Regions from separate parts of the Leuconostoc sp. UCMA20149 genome, predicted to be linked through region 3. Evidence: riboswitches for the same ligand, from Rfam matches in the RefSeq annotation. Region 3 holds a riboswitch; each other region holds the start of a gene.

Region 1 (4,218 bases), on a different contig from region 3:
TGGAATCCGTTGACTATCACACCAAATGGTCGTGCTGATTTGTCGCAGCATATCATTGCCTTTACAGCTCGAATTGCGATTCAGCATAAAGGCATCGATTTTGCTGTGAAATTGGCTTCAAAATTACCAAACGATTGGCGCCTGGCAATTGCAGGTAATGGGCTACCAGAAGACATGGCAACTTTTCAAACCTTGATTGAAAAATATGCGGCGCACGATAAAATTATTTATCGTGGTGGGCTAAAAGATGAGGCATTACGACAACATTACCGTGATGCTAGTATTTTCATACAGACGTCTCGTTGGGAAGGATTGCCATTGGTTTTGGCTGAAGCGATGAGCTTTGGGTTACCAATTGTCGCAATGAAAAATACCGGTTCTGCGGAGGTACTAGACGGCGGTAAATACGGTATTTTAGTCGAGAATGGCGATGTTGATGGTTTGTTAGCAGCTATTCAACCACTATTAAGTACTCAAAAAGAGCGACGATACTACGCTGATATTTCATTACAACGAGTAGAAGATTTTGAAATGGGCCCAATTTTAGAACAGTGGCAGGCTTTGTTTTAACAAAGGAATGTGCTATATTTAAATAGATATTAGGGGTGTTTAGCAACTTAGTTGACAAAAAACACTATTTCTAGAGGCACAGACATGAATTTTGACAAAGAAAATTTTAAAAAGCCGTCTCTTGATCATTTACAATTCCGTATTGGCGAGTTAGCACGTATGACAAATATTTCGACACGGCAACTTCGTTATTGGGAAAAGCAAGGATATGTTCAAGCGATCGATCGAGAAGATGAACAAGAATCTCGGTTATATGGCTTTCGAGCGTTTATTAAGGTTGCAATAATCAAACAAAACTTAGATGATGGTGACAGTCTTCATGACGCTGTTGATAAGGCTAATGAACAACTTGAAAGTGCCATGATTATTCATCATATTATGAAAAAAGCCTTTCAAGGCATTGAAGAATATGAGGGTCGTGTTGTTGTGAATTTGGGTTATTTTGATGACGCTGAGACACAATTGTTGTACGTCTATCTGGAATCTGGCAAAGTAAAGTATCGGGTTGTTGATAAACGCGAGTTTCCAATCACGAGAAAAAGCCAGTTATTATAACAGCTTCCCTTCAGAATTGTTATAATGGCTGGCTTTTTATTTGAACATTTTTGGTTGAACGCGAAGCAAAATAATCAGTACAACGATCGTCAACAGGATTTGTGGGATAACATAAGCTGCGTTGTATATTAGTGAGTAAAGCCACGGATTTTGCCCTTTGGGGGCAAAGGCACCGTAAAAGAAACCACCAGCCAAAAAGGAACCAAAAAAGCGACCAATACCACCTAATAGGGCACCAATTGATATGAGTATCATTGCTTGCCTTGTTGCATCTCGACGGAGTGCATATTTTAATTGGTTTTCGAACAATCCGCCGAGACCAACTAGCGTATAGGCAAAGAAATAGTCAAAAAATACTTGTAATGGATTTAAATAGTACGGATTTAAAATAAAAGTCACTATACCAACAATTAATCCAGTAATCATACCGGCTTTTACACCGTGACGGTACGCAACAAATAATATTGGGACCAGTGACAAGGTTACAGCGCCACCTTGTGGCATTTTAAATAGGGTCAAACAATCAAAAACAACAGCCAAGGCGGCAAATATAGCCACTTCAGCGATGACGCGGGAACGAGAATTTTGCATAGACTTCATATCTCCAAAAAATAAAAGCGCAACCGTCAAGAGAATTTACAGGTTGCGCCATTAATGAGCTAAACAATGTGATATCTCCCTTCGCATGCATTATCATGAGCAGGTTCAGTGGGTATATCTCAGCCATAGGGCACCCCAGATAATCTAAGTATAACTAAAATGACAATAAAGTCAAATTAGGGGCTAATCAACTAAAGGTGTGGGCACTTATCATATGACAACATGGCAATATCAATTTATTATATCACCGCATAACGCAGGGCAATCAGTCAAAGCCTTATGGACCAAATGGCTCATTCCAAAGCGTATTCGTGGTGCTCTCAGAATTAAGCGTCATTTCACTGTGAATGGCAGAACGGTCCCGACTAGTTACTATTTGGCCACTAACGATGTCTTAGTAATGATGTTTGATCAGGACGACTTTAGAACGAGTAGTTCTAATTATCGACCAAAGTATAATCAGCAGGTAACAACTTTATTTGAGAATGATTATCTTGTGGTGATTGATAAACCAGCGGGGATGAAAATGCATCCGCATTCACCCACAGAAGATGATACTTTGCTGAATTACGTTGCCGGTGATTTTCAAAGGCGTCATGTAGAAGCGTCGCCTTATATGGTACATCGAATTGATCGGGCTACATCCGGCGCCGTTATTATTGCAAAAACGCCTTTAGTAGTGCCAATACTTGACCAGCTATTATCAGCTAAGGTAATTACGCGGACTTATTTGGCATGGGTGAGTGGTGTGATGCCGACAAAACAGGGAATAATTAAAACACCAATTGGCATTGATGCAAAAGACGACAGGAAACGTGCTGTCAATGGCGCCGAAGCACAATTTGCTGTAACGCATTGGACTAATGTACATACAGTTTATCAAAACTCACTATTACGAATTCGTTTGGATACTGGCCGAATGCACCAAATTAGAGTTCATTTGGCTAGTATAGGCCATCCAATAATTGGGGATGACCTATATGGTGGGCGTCATATGACAAGATTGATGCTGCATTCAGCTACCATTGAACTACCTTTACCCTTTGATGGTGGCGTTAAAACGATTACAGGTCCATTGCCTCATGACTTTCCACGGCAATTGCGACAATAAAAAAGAAGCTCGTGATGAGCTTCTTTTTAGTAAAAACATTATGCTTCTTTTGTAATACCCTTATTGAAGAAGTTAGCGGCAAATGCTGCCAAAGCACCACCGAGTAGATCAGCCACTAAGTAAACCCAAACGTGACCAAGTGCTTTACCTTGAACAAAGATTGCTGGACCCAATGCGCGGGCAGGGTTGAAAGCACCACCTGTAATAGGTAATGCGACAATGATTAGAACAGCTAACCACAAACCGATAATCAATGGGGCAGGCACATTAGCCAATTTAGTGACAATTGAAATGACCAAAACAAACAAGAAAGTCAAAATCAATTCAAAGGCGAAAGCGTACCAGCCTTGTCCATCAGCAAAGTTTGTTTGACCAAGACCAGCCAAAGTAACGAATTGTTTGACTGTCATTGATTGACCTGATAAAGCAGTTGTAACGGATGTTGACTTAAGATAAGCTGTAACGCCAAGATAGACAGCACCAGAAGCGACAATAGCACCAATCAGTTGTGCTAATACATAGCCGACAAATTCGACCCATGATAAACGCTTTTGAATCGCCATTGACAGTGATACAGCTGGGTTAAAGTGCCCACCAGAAATGTGACCAAAAGCATAAATGGCAACGGCCAATGCCAAACCAAATGACAAACCAATTGTGATAGGTGATTGTGTCGTAATAGCTGAATAAACAACACTACCAGTTCCAAAGAACACTAACATAAATGTTCCTAGAAATTCTGCGATATACTTACGCATGAAAAATTCTCCTTGTGTGTAATATTACCAATAAATTCCATTATACACGTTTATTTCTAGAAACAAAAAAAGATTGACAATGTTAGTCAATCTTTATAAAATTTAGGCTTTTACGGCTTTTTCATCACTGGTTTTGTTGAAGTAGTTAGCGGCAAATGCTGCCAAAGCACCAGCGATTAGCTGTGCTGGAATATAGACTAGCAGATGTTTAAGTGCTTTACCACCGACAAAAATTGCTGGTGACAATGAACGGGCCGGGTTGAATGATCCGCCAGTAATTGGTAAGGCTACAATAATCAAAACGGCTAAGAAAAGACCAATAACCAATGGGGCTGGAACATTAGTCAACTTTGTAACAATTGAGATTACAAGTACGAACAAGAATGTCAAGACGAACTCAAACGCAAAAGCGTTAAGACGTTCACCAGTGGCATAGTTTGCTTGACCCAAACCAACATAAGAAACGAATTGGCTGACGGTCATTGTTTGTCCAGATAATGCTGTGGAAACAGTTGAAGACTTCAAGTAAGCGGCAACACCGCCATAAACAGCTGCTGAAGCAACAATGGCACCGAGGAATTGAGCTACGATGTAACCACCAAAATCAACCCATGAGAGTCTTTT
Region 2 (4,218 bases), on a different contig from region 3:
TTTACGTCTAAGTGTGAAAGCCTTATACTCGTTGTATTACATTATTCATAAATGTGGTGGCTTCAAAATCAACTATACCTGCATAACATTATGATCTGAATAATGAAAGGAGAGAAGTGAGATGTCTTTAAATTCTACGGAACGTTTCAATACCAGTAATGAACTCAAGAAAAATCTTAAAATGAGTCACTTGGCAATTGAGGATGTAGCAAACGCTTTAAACACTTCTGTTGAAAAAATCAATCAGATCTTAGAACTGGATCACGTTGCGCCCGAAGATCCTTGGATTTTGAAAGAATATTTATCGGATCAATTACGCCAACAAGGACTAATGGATTATCCGTATTCAAAATTAGTAGGTGACTTCCGTAATTATTGGTTTTTGAGCACCAGAAAGATATACAAACGACAATTGTCAAAATAATATAAGTTGGGGGAGAATTTTTGTGACTAAGACAAGCGTGATGTGGTTTAGAAGAGATTTAAGATTAGCAGATAATACGGCATTATCGGCTGCAGTCGCTAATAGTGATCATCTTGCTTTAGTGTTTATTATTGACCCAGAGCAAATCGCATCTAATGGCAGTGTCAATCAAAGTGCTTTTTTTGCTAGTGTGTCTCATTTTAAATCAGTTTTAAAAGCCAAAAATATCAGTTTGCATATTTTATCAGGAAATGTCACAACTGTGTTTATAGCATTAAAAAAAGAGCTGCCGGATTGGCAAGATTTGTATTTTAATTTTGACGAACGAGGTTATGGTAGAAAACGAGATCAAGCAATTGCAACATATTGTCGTGATGAGTTGCAGGTAACGCCGCATCCTTTTTTAGATTTCACATTGCACAGCGCGTTTGATATTAAAAAGCAAGATGGTACTGGGTATAAAGTATTCACACCTTACTTTAAGCAATGGATACAACGACCTAAAAAATCAGCAAATTATGATCTAAAGCATTCGGAAGTTGTCAAGAAACAACGGGAACTGTCGTGTAATGAGGCAACAGCTGAGCTTAAAAAGCTAATCCGTCCATGTGACAGTTATGCTTACGAAAACCAAATTGGAGAGTCGGTTGCCAAACAAGTTTTGATCAACTTTGTGTCACATAAACTCGCTGACTATGACAAAAATCGTGATATACCAAGCCTCGATGCTACCAGCCATTTATCGCGATATTTAAGGACCGGTGAAATTTCAATTCGGACAGTTTTTGATGCTGTCAGTCAGGAACCAGAAAGTGACGGTCGTACGACCTTCATCAAAGAGCTTTGTTGGCGTGATTATTACAATATGATTTATGCCATGTATCCAGATCAGCAAGAAAAAGCGATTAAGACTTCATTTCAAAATGTTGTTTGGCAAAATAATGAGAATCATTTTAAAGCATGGCAGTCAGGGCGCACCGGTTTTCCAATTGTCGATGCAGCCATGCGTCAGCTAAATGAAACGGGTTGGATGCACAACCGATTGAGAATGGTTGTTGCTTCTTTTTTAACCAAAGATCTATTAATTGATTGGCGATGGGGTGAAAAGTATTTTCAACAAAAATTAGTTGATTATGATCCTGCTAGTAACATTGGTGGTTGGCAGTGGGCTGCTTCGACAGGTACAGATAGTGTGCCATATTTTAGAGTATTTAATCCGGCAATACAGTCAGAAAAATTTGATCCTGATGGCACGTTTATCACGCAATATGTTCCGGAATTGAAATCTATCAAAAGCAAAAAAATACATCAGCCTAATCAGTTAACTGATGCGGAACAAAAAGCTTATGGTGTGAAATTAAATGATGATTACCCTCAGCCAATTGTGGATCATAAAGCTGCGCGATTAAGAGCGATTGCGGTGTATGAACAAAGTAAAGATTATTTTTAAAAGGGTTTTGTGAAAAGAATCCAATAACTTGGCTTAGTGGGCACAGTTTCGCCTTTATCAGATGAATCGATTGCATAGTTCTTAAAATTTATTACTTCATTAATCAATACGTGTGCTATAATTTTTATGTAAGATATCTGGGGTGCCTTGAGCTGAGATCATACCCATTGAACCTGAAGCAGTTAAGACTGACGCAGGAAGATATTATAGTAGCCACATCAATATCATGATGTTGTATTTAGCGATGCTTTTTGGCGACCCCAGCTCAATTTTAGTGAGCTGGGGTTTTTAGATATTTTATAAAAAAGAATGGAGAATATCATGAAATTTAGTCAATTAGCACACGAAAAGTCAGCTTCACTTTGGCTGTCAAGCAAGAATCACCCCTTTATTAAGGGAATTGAAGACGGGACGTTACCTTTGTCTGCCTTTAAGGCATATTTGATACAGGATAATTACTACGTCAAAAATTATTTAGCAATTTATGATAAGATTTTGGCGACAAGTCAAGACGCACAAGTTATTAGTGCTTTAAAATCAGGCATTCAGGCAATTACAGCTTATGATGTTGACCAGCAAAATGGGATATATCAAGGTCTTAATATGACTAATGACGAGATTCAACAGGCTGAAATTTTACCAACAACTTATCACTATACTTGCCACATGCACCATGCCTTTGATAGTTATGGGGAAGTTCATGCATTAGCAGCATTGTTACCATGTCCATGGTTATATTTAGAAATTTTCCAAGAAATGTTAGCAAGAAAAGATTACTTAAAAGGCACGCAACAAATTTATATTGACTTTGTTAATTCCTACGCTGATGAGACATTTCAAGGGTACGTTCATAAGATGATTCAATTATTAGATGACTTAGTGACTAAACATCAAGATGAACTTGATATGGATTTGTTGTTGCAACAATTTATGTATAGTAGTGCAGAAGAATTACGTTTCTGGCAAATGACATTATTGCCAGAAAAGTGGGACAGTTACAGTACTGCGCAATCCAAATAAAGCGAAATTTGACCCAGATTTTATGTGACCACTAAGTATTATTATTTTTATAATTAAAACGTCGTAGTGCTATAATGAAAAGTGATTTGTTGCACAAAATTTTGATTAAGGGGTTACATCATGAATAAGAATTATATTGCGCGAATGCGAGAGAAAGTTGGCCATGAGGGCATGATTTTTGTTTCTGCTTTTGGTGTTTTATGGAATGACGCTCACGATGCTATTTTGTTGGAAAAACGTTGGGATTCAGATGCTGGCTGGGGATTTCCTGGCGGATATCTTGAATATGGCGATTCTCCAATGCGAGCGGTTGTACGGGAATTTAAAGAAGAAACGAATATTGACGTTAGCGTAACCAGAGTCTTGGGTATCGCCACAAATGTGACGGACAAAAATTCTTGGGGTGATGCACAAGAAACGATTGGCATGGGTTTTGAAGTTAAACAAGTTGGTGGATTTTTGCAAAAAGATGGGACGGAAACGTTAGACTTACAATTTGTACCCATTCATCCGGAACCGACAATGTTTGTGCCTCAAGCGCAAAAAACTTTGCATCGGATTATCACTGAAAATGAAGTTAGCGATCGACCATGGCTACGCGAAAATGGTGATTAATCTGTTTATTTGATGTGCAATATTAAAAGGAGTAGCAATGAAATTTCGTTCTGTTTTGATTTTTCCAAACTTTAATTCAGTTGATCAAGCAACCATTCAGTCGATTCGACAAAACAATGATAGCCTATATACACATATTCGACCTCATGTATCGCTTGTGTTTCCTTTCAAAAGTAATGCGTCGGATACGATTATTTGTGATGCGGTGCAATCTGTTGTGAAACAGATCGAGTCGTTCACTTTAACACTTAACCATGTGGAGGGTGACACAGATAATGGCTACGTCTGGTTATCCGTTGCGCAAGGTGCAGACATAATCAAAATGATACACGACAAGCTTTATGAACTGGATAATTTTAAGCCTTTTTATCGTCGTGATATACCGTATCAACCGCACGTTACAATAGGACAATCCTTACATCCCAATGAAGCGCGTCAACTAGTTAAGACACTAAATGAATCACAATGGCATATAACCGCTAAAATCGAATGTGTTGCTATTGAAAACATTCTTGCTAATGATGACTCTGAAATTTTGGCTTCATTTGAATTGGTGTGAATCATAGCTTGATTAATTAAATAAGATTATTTAATAATGACCAAATGACATGTCAGACAGAAGATCTGCGCAATGTCATTGGTCTTTTTTGTATGTCAACATGTGTCATATTTTCAATTTAAAGACGGCAATACAAAAATATTACTCTAT
Region 3 (4,218 bases):
ATCGTTGGTACTTAGTAATCAATCCAGCTCGTTTAACAGAAAATTTCAGCACATACAATCAGATTGCGGCTGCATTGGCACATGAAGCACTGCATGTTATTTGGGAACACCCAGTTCGCTATGCTACAACGCACCAAGCAAAATCAGTTGTTGATCTAGGAACTGATGTGGCGATTAATCAATATTTACCTAAGGAATTAGGTGAGTTACCAACGGCTGTGACTTTGCAAATGCTGTTTGATGTGTACGGCGAATGGTTTGCGCCTTATCAAGATTCGCAAACTTATATTGATTTAATCAGTCGTTTTGAAGATGATGTGCCCGCTCATGGGGACATCGACGGCCACGGTGATTGGGCGAGTGTTGGCGATGAGGCTGATGAGGCTAAATCGGCACTTGAACAAGTCATTCGCCAAGCCAATGAAGATGCACAAAAATCTGGGCGAGGTCACTTGACTAGTGCTGTCATGCAGCAGATTGCTGCGGTGGTGGTGCCTAAAAAAAATTGGCATCAAATCCTCAAAACAGGGGTAAGCCAAGTACCTAATCAAAAGAAACCATCACGCGCACGATTTAATCGACGCCAAGCCTACCGAATGGATTTATTTGGTGAAATTAGTACGTATGAAAATGAAATTTTGGTATTTGTCGACAATTCGGCTTCTATTAGTGATAAACTAGTGGGTAAATTCCTAGCCAATGTGATGCAAATAACACAACAATTTGATGCTAAAGTTCGCGTGTTTTCATTTGATACAGCAGTTGAAGTGATTCAAAATATCAATCATTGGCAGCGCCGTGCTGGCGGGGGGACGGCATTTCAAAGTATTTTTGACTATCTAGATAAACAAAAAACACCTCGTGAGACGACAACAGTGATTATCCTAACTGATGGTGACGGTGAAACATCACCGATTATGTCACAGTATCGTCGTGTTTATTGGATACTGCCAGAACAGCAACAACTCAGTTTGCCTAATCAAATTGGAAAGGTGTTGACCCTATGAAATTAAATCCAAGAGATCTGAGTAGTTTTATTGCCAAAGACAATCGGTTCAAAAGAGCTGAAGCATTATTAACCGATCAATGGGAATCACTGTTGCTGAGCGAGCCATGGGGCATGACGATGATGACGCGTTCAGATATTGTTTATGCAAAAGCATTAGTTGCATCAGACGCTATGACACCCACAGTTGATCTGACAACGTTTAAAGGCGTTCAACAGTTTATTCAGCGTAATGCAGTTCGGCTTTCACCAGATGTCGTCACAATGTTAAAGGAGCCATTCTTATGAAAATTAATCTTGTACTTGCACCAGAACAGTCAGTTTCAGAATTATTAGCACTTCAAACAGCGAATCCAGACAATGTGTTTTACCTCGGGAAGGTATCACAATTGGCTGGTTCGAATATTTTGATTTTGGATGCACCAGAAATTGTCCAACAATTTCAACGGCCATTAGGATTTGATAGTCGTTATACTAATGGTCAGTTAACTGGTCGTGTGATTCATCAAATTACCTTTCAGGCTAAAGATGATAATGATAAACTAATTGGTAAGTTAGTAAATGTTGCCGGTGTTGTGGCTCAAAATGATAATGGTAAAGCAGATTATATGCTGTGGACTTTTTGGCAAAATCACAGTCAATTAGCTGATTTTTTGAAAAGTACGCAGTATCAGCAAATGATTAATTTGATGAAAAATCCTTATACAACAACTTATCAACGTGTTACAAGTGATTCGCAATTGTCACTAAAACATCAAATGAGAGATGTTGATCCTGAATGGTGGGGTTGATTATCTGGTGACATTCATTTACACTTATCTTGAATTAAATAAAATATCTGGGGTGCCGATTGGCTGAGAAATACCCATTGAACCTGATGACGTTAGTACGTACGCAGGGAGATATGTTGCATAAGCTAGTGTTTTTTAAATGTTGATTACTGGCCGTGAACGCATCTTCTTGGAGTGGGTTCGCGGCCTTTTTGTGTCCTATTATGGAGAAAACATGACCTCATTACAAACCATTAGAGAACAATTTATGCCTCAAATCATGGCTGAACCTTTCGTGAAAGCTATTGGCAGTAATTCATTAACTCAGCGGCAAGCTGATTATTATACAGCACAAGATGCAAGCTACATTGAAGCATTTATGCCCATTGTGAATCAAATTGATGAATCATTACATTTAACCAGACCGACAAGCGACGATGAAGGACAAGCACATCTTAGTCTAGTGGATGCTGTTGCCCCAAAGCCTTTAGATTTGGTTGGGCAATCTTATGTGAATCACATGCGTTCTGCAGCTCAAAAAGGTGCTATGGCAGCAATTATGGCAACCTTACCTTGTGTAGAATCCTATTATTTTATAGCTAAAGCACTGGCACATCAAACAAACAATGGTTGGCAGCAATATTACGCCAGTAAACAATATCATGATTTGGTAACCTATTACTGGCAGATTGTTGACCATTCAGACGGTCAACTGGATGTCGCTATTTTTGAAAAATCATATCAATTTGAACTAAAATTTTGGCGGAATGCCTATGAAAAAGGGAGTCAATACTAATGACGATTAAAAATGTACGGACACAATCACCGCTTGTTCTGACTTATGCTAACTTTGTTACCCCACAATTCGTAGCCAATGTCGTGAATGTTATTGGTGCTTCGCCACTTATGAGTAGGGAAGTTAGTGAATTTAATGATTTATGTCAAATTGCAGATGCCGTTGTCATCAATATTGGTACGCTTAAGGCCAATGAACTGTCTGATATTGTAACGCTTTCAAAGGTCGCTACTAATTTAGATAAACCTGTTATCTTGGATCCAGTTGCTGTTGCAGTACCTTTTCGTAGTAAGGCTGTGCAGACTTTGATGCAAGAAGGGCATGTTGATATTATTCGAGGCAACGCAGCGGAAATAGCGTGGTTTGCCGATATTGATTTTGACAGTCAAGGCATTGATGCCACTGGTAGTGGGGATGTGATTGCCATCGCACAATTAGCAGCAGAAAAGACTGGTGCCATAATTGCATTAAGTGGCGCCAAAGATGTTATTAGTGATGGCCATCAAACTGCCGTCATTGAGACAGATGTGCCATTATTATCAACTAATGTGGGTACTGGCGATGCATTATCGTCTGTTATTGGTGCCTTTGTAGCTGAATCACTCACTGTGGAAAATGTCACGTATGCGATGGCAACTTTTAAGTTAGCTGGGCTCAAAGCCAGCCGTCAAATTACGACACCAGGTTTTTATAGTATGCAATTGCTAGATGAGCTTGCTGCAATTACAAGCGAGGAAGTAGCGACATTTATGACTGAAAGTGTGCAATATTTATGAGCAATGAAACACCACAAGTATTAACAATCGCTGGTGCTGATAGTAGTGGTGGTGCCGGTATTAGTGCTGATTTAAAGACATTTGCTGCACAGGGTGTCTATGGTGCTAATGTATTTGTCGCTTTAACAGCGCAAAATACATTGGGTGTTCAAGATGTTTTGATGACCCCACCTGATATGATTTGGTCACAAATGAAATCAATCGCTGATGATTTAGCGATTAAAGCAATCAAAACTGGCATGCTCGGTAACGCAGAGACAGTAGCGCTTGTTGCCAAAGGCTTGCAAAATTTTGATTTTGGTAAATATGTGTTAGATCCGGTAATGGTTGCGAAAGGTGGCGCAAAGCTGCTTAATCCTGATGCAGTGGCTGCCGTGAAAAGTTTATTGTTACCGCTGACAGAACTTGTAACGCCTAATATGCCAGAAGCTGAAATTTTAAGTGGTCAAGCGATTAATAATCGGCAAGACATGCAACGTGCAGCTAGGACGATTCAAAAATTAGGCGCCAAAAATGTTTTATTGAAAGGAGGTCATGGGCAGTCATCACGTATTGAGGATTACATCTTATTGGCTGATGGGACAGATTTCTGGTTGGCAAGTCAGCGGGTCCATACTGAGCGTACCCACGGCACCGGAGACACTATTTCGGCAGCGATTACTTCACAATTAGCGCTTGGCAAAACTTTAGATGTGGCAATTTTGAATGGGAAAAGATACGTTGACGCCACAATTCGTGATGGCATTGCTGTTGGACACGGACATGGACCACTTAACCATGGGACCAAATTGGTGACAGAAGATACAATTGAGGTACTTCATGACATTTAATCCGTTAATATTACGACGTTATTTTGTTTTAGGCACTCAA
Region 4 (4,218 bases), on a different contig from region 3:
TGGAAAAAACATTGCCTCATGATGTGCCCAAATAAAGTCTACCCTAGCAGCAATGGCTTCTTTGACAACTTCTGGACGCACGTCTAACGTAGTCATAACGCGATTAATTTGTTGATTAGGGTTGCCAATTTGTAAACCGGTGGGATCCCCTGCTTCTGCCAATGATAGTGGCGCAAACTGTTCAATTTGATCAATTAATTCTTGTGCAATCACGATATCAGCTCCTTGATGCGATCATAAGTCGTTTGCCATTTCTTATAAGCTACTGTATTTTGGTTTCCTGAATTTTTCAAATGTTCCAAAATAAGTTGGATGCGGTCACATTCTTTTTGCCACTTGGCGACAAAAATTGGTGATTTTGCTTGCAACAGATACGGACCAAAATCAATCTCATGATCAGATAATTTTGATTCACCAGGTGTTGCAACAATCACTTCATAAAAATGCGAACCTTCCTGAACAATATCTTCCGCTATAATCAAATAGTGGTTGTTGTTTAACCATGATCTGACAACATTCTCATCAGTATTTGGTTGTAAAATCAAAGTATTAAATTGATGATTTTTTGAGTGCCCGGCTGACAAAATGTCTTGAATTAAAATGCCGCCCATGCCAGCAATTACAACCGTGTTAACCTTATCAGCGGTATCAATAGCGGCTAGACCATTCGCTAATCGCGCCTCAAGTTTGCCATTCAGATGTCGTCTGTTAATTTCATGTTGGACATTTTCAAATGGTCCCTGAGCAACCTCACCGGCTATGGCATGCCGGACATGATTGGTCAAGAGTAAGTGTGCAGGTAAATAGGCATGATCTGAACCGATATCAGCAATTATTGCGTCTTGTGGCACGTGCTTAACCACAGCTTCAAGGCGTGGCGAAAGATGAATACTATCCATAATGTTTCCTAAAAAAATTTTTTTACTCCTACAAGTATAGCAAAAAAGCCAGCTATGCGCTGACTTTCCTTATCCAAATTTTATCAGTAGCACACCGATTGCCATCACCACGATACCAAATATTTGAGCCCGCGTCACTTGTCTTTGTGGTGAACGCCACCATCCAAATTGTGTGACAGCCATTGATCCAACGATTGAACCAAATAATCCCAAAGTCACCGTTACTCCTGCTCCCAGTTGTGGCACTAAATAGGCGGCTGCGAAAACAAACGCAGCGCCCAATACGCCACCAATGAACAACCAAAATGGCTGTTCATTAGCGTGGAATGTTTTGGGTAAAAGAGACTTGTCACGAACCATGACAACCAAAAAAATCAAGATGGTGCCTGTCAAAAAAGAAAACACCGAGGCACCAACTGAGGAATGCATTAATTGTCCTAAGTGACCATTGATGGCTTGTTGAATAGCTGAAATAGCACCTGCCACTATCCCCCACAAACGCCATAAATTCAACGTAACGGCGTTTTCATGATCTGTGTCACTTTTTTCTTCAACCTTAGCGAATCCTCGGCTCGCCAACACAACAGCAATATAAATACCTAAGAATAAAATCAAAATTCCCATCGACTTCAACCAGGTTAAAGGATGTTGTTGTGCCCCAAAAAGCCCAAATATATCAATCACTTCTCCCATCAAAACTTGGCCTAAAATGGGCAGAATAATCGTTTGGATTGCCCCTAATTTAGGAAACATTAAAATGTTAGACGTTAAAAAGAAGACACCCAAAATCCCGCCCAACCAAATCCACCACGGATTATGCGATAAAACAGTGCCAATAGGAACAATATGTTGACTAGTTCCAAAAAAGACGGCGATGAGAAATATTGTCCCGACTGTAAATGAAATCAAACTAGACCTAAACGGTGAACGCACCGCTGCACCTAATTTTGCATTAATAGCACTTTGATTAGCTAATAAGAATCCAGCAGCCAATCCAATAAAATAAAGCATCTCAATACAACTCCTAAACTTATCTTCTTAATTGCAACTCATGAATAATAAGTATACCCATAAGAACCATTTTTGCAAGCCAAACGACTTTCACCGCTTGCAGGCAAAAATGGATTGTGGTACACTCTGTTTGTGAGTTAATCACAAACAATTGAAAACAATTGAAAACACCAAAATCTGGGGTGCCAAACGGCTGAGATAATACCCATATAACCTGATCTAGATTATACTAGCGTAGGGAGATTTACTTTAATATTGATTGTATACAGACGAACTACCTATTCAGTCTGTTGTAGTATTTTTAATTGATATGATATCAAAGCCAATCTTCCCACGAAGATTGGCTTTTTGTATGTCTAACCTCATGGCGGTGTTTTCACAACAAATTCGGAGGTGTGCAACATGCATACAAAATGGTCACTTCGTGACGTCATCTTTATCGCACTCATCGCGGTGTTTTTCGGCTTTATTTTCTGGGCTTGGGCATTTGCTTATAATGTTATTGCAGCAATATTAACACCTATGGGTTTAAGTCCATACGCTAACGATGCAACAATTGGTCCATGGCTAATGGCTGGTCCAATGGCGGGATACATTATTCGCCGTGCCGGAGCTTCGATTATTGGCGAAACACTTGCAGGTACTATTGAAATGGTTTTTGGCTCACAATGGGGTGTCATGAATATCGTTGCTGGTGCCATTCAGGGCCTCGGAACTGAAATTGGATTTGCTATTTTTGGATATCGACGTTGGGATAAAACTAGCTTAACAGCTTCTGTCATTACCGTCACAATTGTCACCTTTGGTTGGGACTTGCTTCGCAATGGCTATGCCCAATATTCATTAGGTCTGTTAGTTGGTCTATTTATCACACGCCTGATTTCATCGGCAATTTTTGCTGGTGTCATTGTTTACTTCACACAGAAGCTAATTGCTAAATCAGGTATTTTGACAACGCATCAATCAGAGGTGATCTCATGATTTCAAGTATTGCAGTACAAGTTTTGCCAATGACTGCCAACGAAAATGATGTGATTAAAATTGTTGATCATGTCATTGCTTATATTGATGCTAGCGGTGTTAATTACCAAGTTGGTGCGTTTGAATCGACATTAGAAGGTGATTACGATCAATTGATGGCAATCTTAGCACAATTACCAAAAGTTGCGGCCGAAATCACAGACATACCTGTAATGGTTTATAGCAAAATCAATATGGCGACGACTAGCGATGTACTTACAATAGCAAAAAAAACAGATAAATACAGATAAAGCGGTTTTTTCCGCGTACATAGGATACCACAAACCATGATTGTTACTCTAGAACACCTTAATTTAAGCTATGGCAAAACAAAAATTTTTGACGACTTGACATTGACCATTCAAGAAAATAGCTTCAACCTTTTGATTGGACCATCGGGTATTGGTAAATCTACTTTGTTAAAAATTATTGCTGGCCTGTTTCCTCAACTTAAAGGCACTGTTTTGGTTGACAATATCGCCATCAGCCAGCTACCAGCTAATCAGAGAGCCCAGTATGTTGGTTTCTTATTTCAAGATCCCGACACACAGTTTGCGATGCCTACCCCTTTTGAGGAATTGACGTTTACACTAGAAAACTTGCAAATTGCGTCTGATGAAATAGCTGAACGTGCAACAGCGGCGCTTAAATTTGTCGGCATCGAACAACTAGCCAATCAACAAATGACCACACTATCAGGTGGTGAAAAACAAAAAGTTGCTTTGGCAATTATCGTTGCGATGAAAAGTAAATTGTTACTACTAGATGAACCTTTCGCTAATGTTGATATGACAGCACGGCAGGAAATTTTAAAAAAAGTAAAAACATTGCAGGCCGATGGCGTTACAATTCTTGTTGCGGATCACGATTTTTCAGGCTATCCAGAGATTGTCAACAATGTGTGGGAAATTCATAATCATAAAATATCAGCACTTGATCATACTCAATTTATTCAACGACTTCCAAAGCCACAACATCATACTTTTAAAATAATCAGTGAAGGGGTTTTTGAACTAAATCATTTCAAGTTATTGAACGAAAAAAAGACTTTGATAACGGTGCCAGAACTTCTAATTGGTGCACCAGGAATTACCCTCCTGACTGGCGCAAATGGTAGCGGCAAATCAACTTTATTTAATGCGTTAACTAAATTGAAATCTTTTGATGGGCAGATAACTTATCAATCAAAAAATATTCAAAAATTAAAAGTTGCACGATATGTTCAAGAAGTGGCACTATTGTTTCAAAGCCCAGAGCGCCAGTTTCTTCGAATGACTGTCGATGAGGA

What was found. A riboswitch is a leader RNA that binds a small molecule or an ion and turns the genes downstream of it on or off. The one in region 3 is predicted to bind thiamine pyrophosphate.
Region 1: another riboswitch for thiamine pyrophosphate. It lies ahead of thiT (energy-coupled thiamine transporter ThiT); the one in region 3 lies ahead of FF105_RS02815 (transcriptional activator).
Region 2: another riboswitch for thiamine pyrophosphate. It lies ahead of FF105_RS10925 (hypothetical protein); the one in region 3 lies ahead of FF105_RS02815 (transcriptional activator).
Region 4: another riboswitch for thiamine pyrophosphate. It lies ahead of FF105_RS04350 (ECF transporter S component); the one in region 3 lies ahead of FF105_RS02815 (transcriptional activator).

The regions. Positions count from the first base shown of each region.
Region 1 covers NZ_VJYC01000004.1:7,211-11,428, forward strand. The annotation lists gene FF105_RS04510 (glycosyltransferase) at 1-570, shown strand, start outside; gene FF105_RS04515 (MerR family transcriptional regulator) at 655-1,125, shown strand; gene thiT (energy-coupled thiamine transporter ThiT) at 1,162-1,716, opposite strand; TPP riboswitch at 1,785-1,873, opposite strand; gene FF105_RS04525 (RluA family pseudouridine synthase) at 1,940-2,836, shown strand; gene FF105_RS04530 (MIP/aquaporin family protein) at 2,875-3,594, opposite strand; gene FF105_RS04535 (MIP/aquaporin family protein) at 3,697-4,218, opposite strand, start outside.
Region 2 covers NZ_VJYC01000024.1:297-4,514, reverse strand. The annotation lists gene FF105_RS10935 (DUF2316 family protein) at 122-424, shown strand; gene FF105_RS10930 (cryptochrome/photolyase family protein) at 447-1,874, shown strand; TPP riboswitch at 2,003-2,091, shown strand; gene FF105_RS10925 (hypothetical protein) at 2,196-2,894, shown strand; gene FF105_RS10920 (NUDIX domain-containing protein) at 3,015-3,509, shown strand; gene FF105_RS10915 (2'-5' RNA ligase family protein) at 3,547-4,068, shown strand.
Region 3 covers NZ_VJYC01000002.1:164,990-169,207, reverse strand. The annotation lists gene FF105_RS02830 (vWA domain-containing protein) at 1-1,007, shown strand, start outside; gene FF105_RS02825 (hypothetical protein) at 1,004-1,294, shown strand; gene FF105_RS02820 (hypothetical protein) at 1,291-1,797, shown strand; TPP riboswitch at 1,836-1,924, shown strand; gene FF105_RS02815 (transcriptional activator) at 2,012-2,572, shown strand; gene thiM (hydroxyethylthiazole kinase) at 2,572-3,348, shown strand; gene thiD (bifunctional hydroxymethylpyrimidine kinase/phosphomethylpyrimidine kinase) at 3,345-4,178, shown strand; gene thiE (thiamine phosphate synthase) at 4,168-4,218, shown strand, end outside.
Region 4 covers NZ_VJYC01000003.1:230,805-235,022, reverse strand. The annotation lists gene FF105_RS04365 (Nif3-like dinuclear metal center hexameric protein) at 1-216, opposite strand, end outside; gene FF105_RS04360 (tRNA (adenine(22)-N(1))-methyltransferase) at 210-899, opposite strand; gene FF105_RS04355 (DMT family transporter) at 969-1,910, opposite strand; TPP riboswitch at 2,079-2,168, shown strand; gene FF105_RS04350 (ECF transporter S component) at 2,313-2,891, shown strand; gene FF105_RS04345 (thiamine-binding protein) at 2,888-3,181, shown strand; gene FF105_RS04340 (ABC transporter ATP-binding protein) at 3,218-4,218, shown strand, end outside.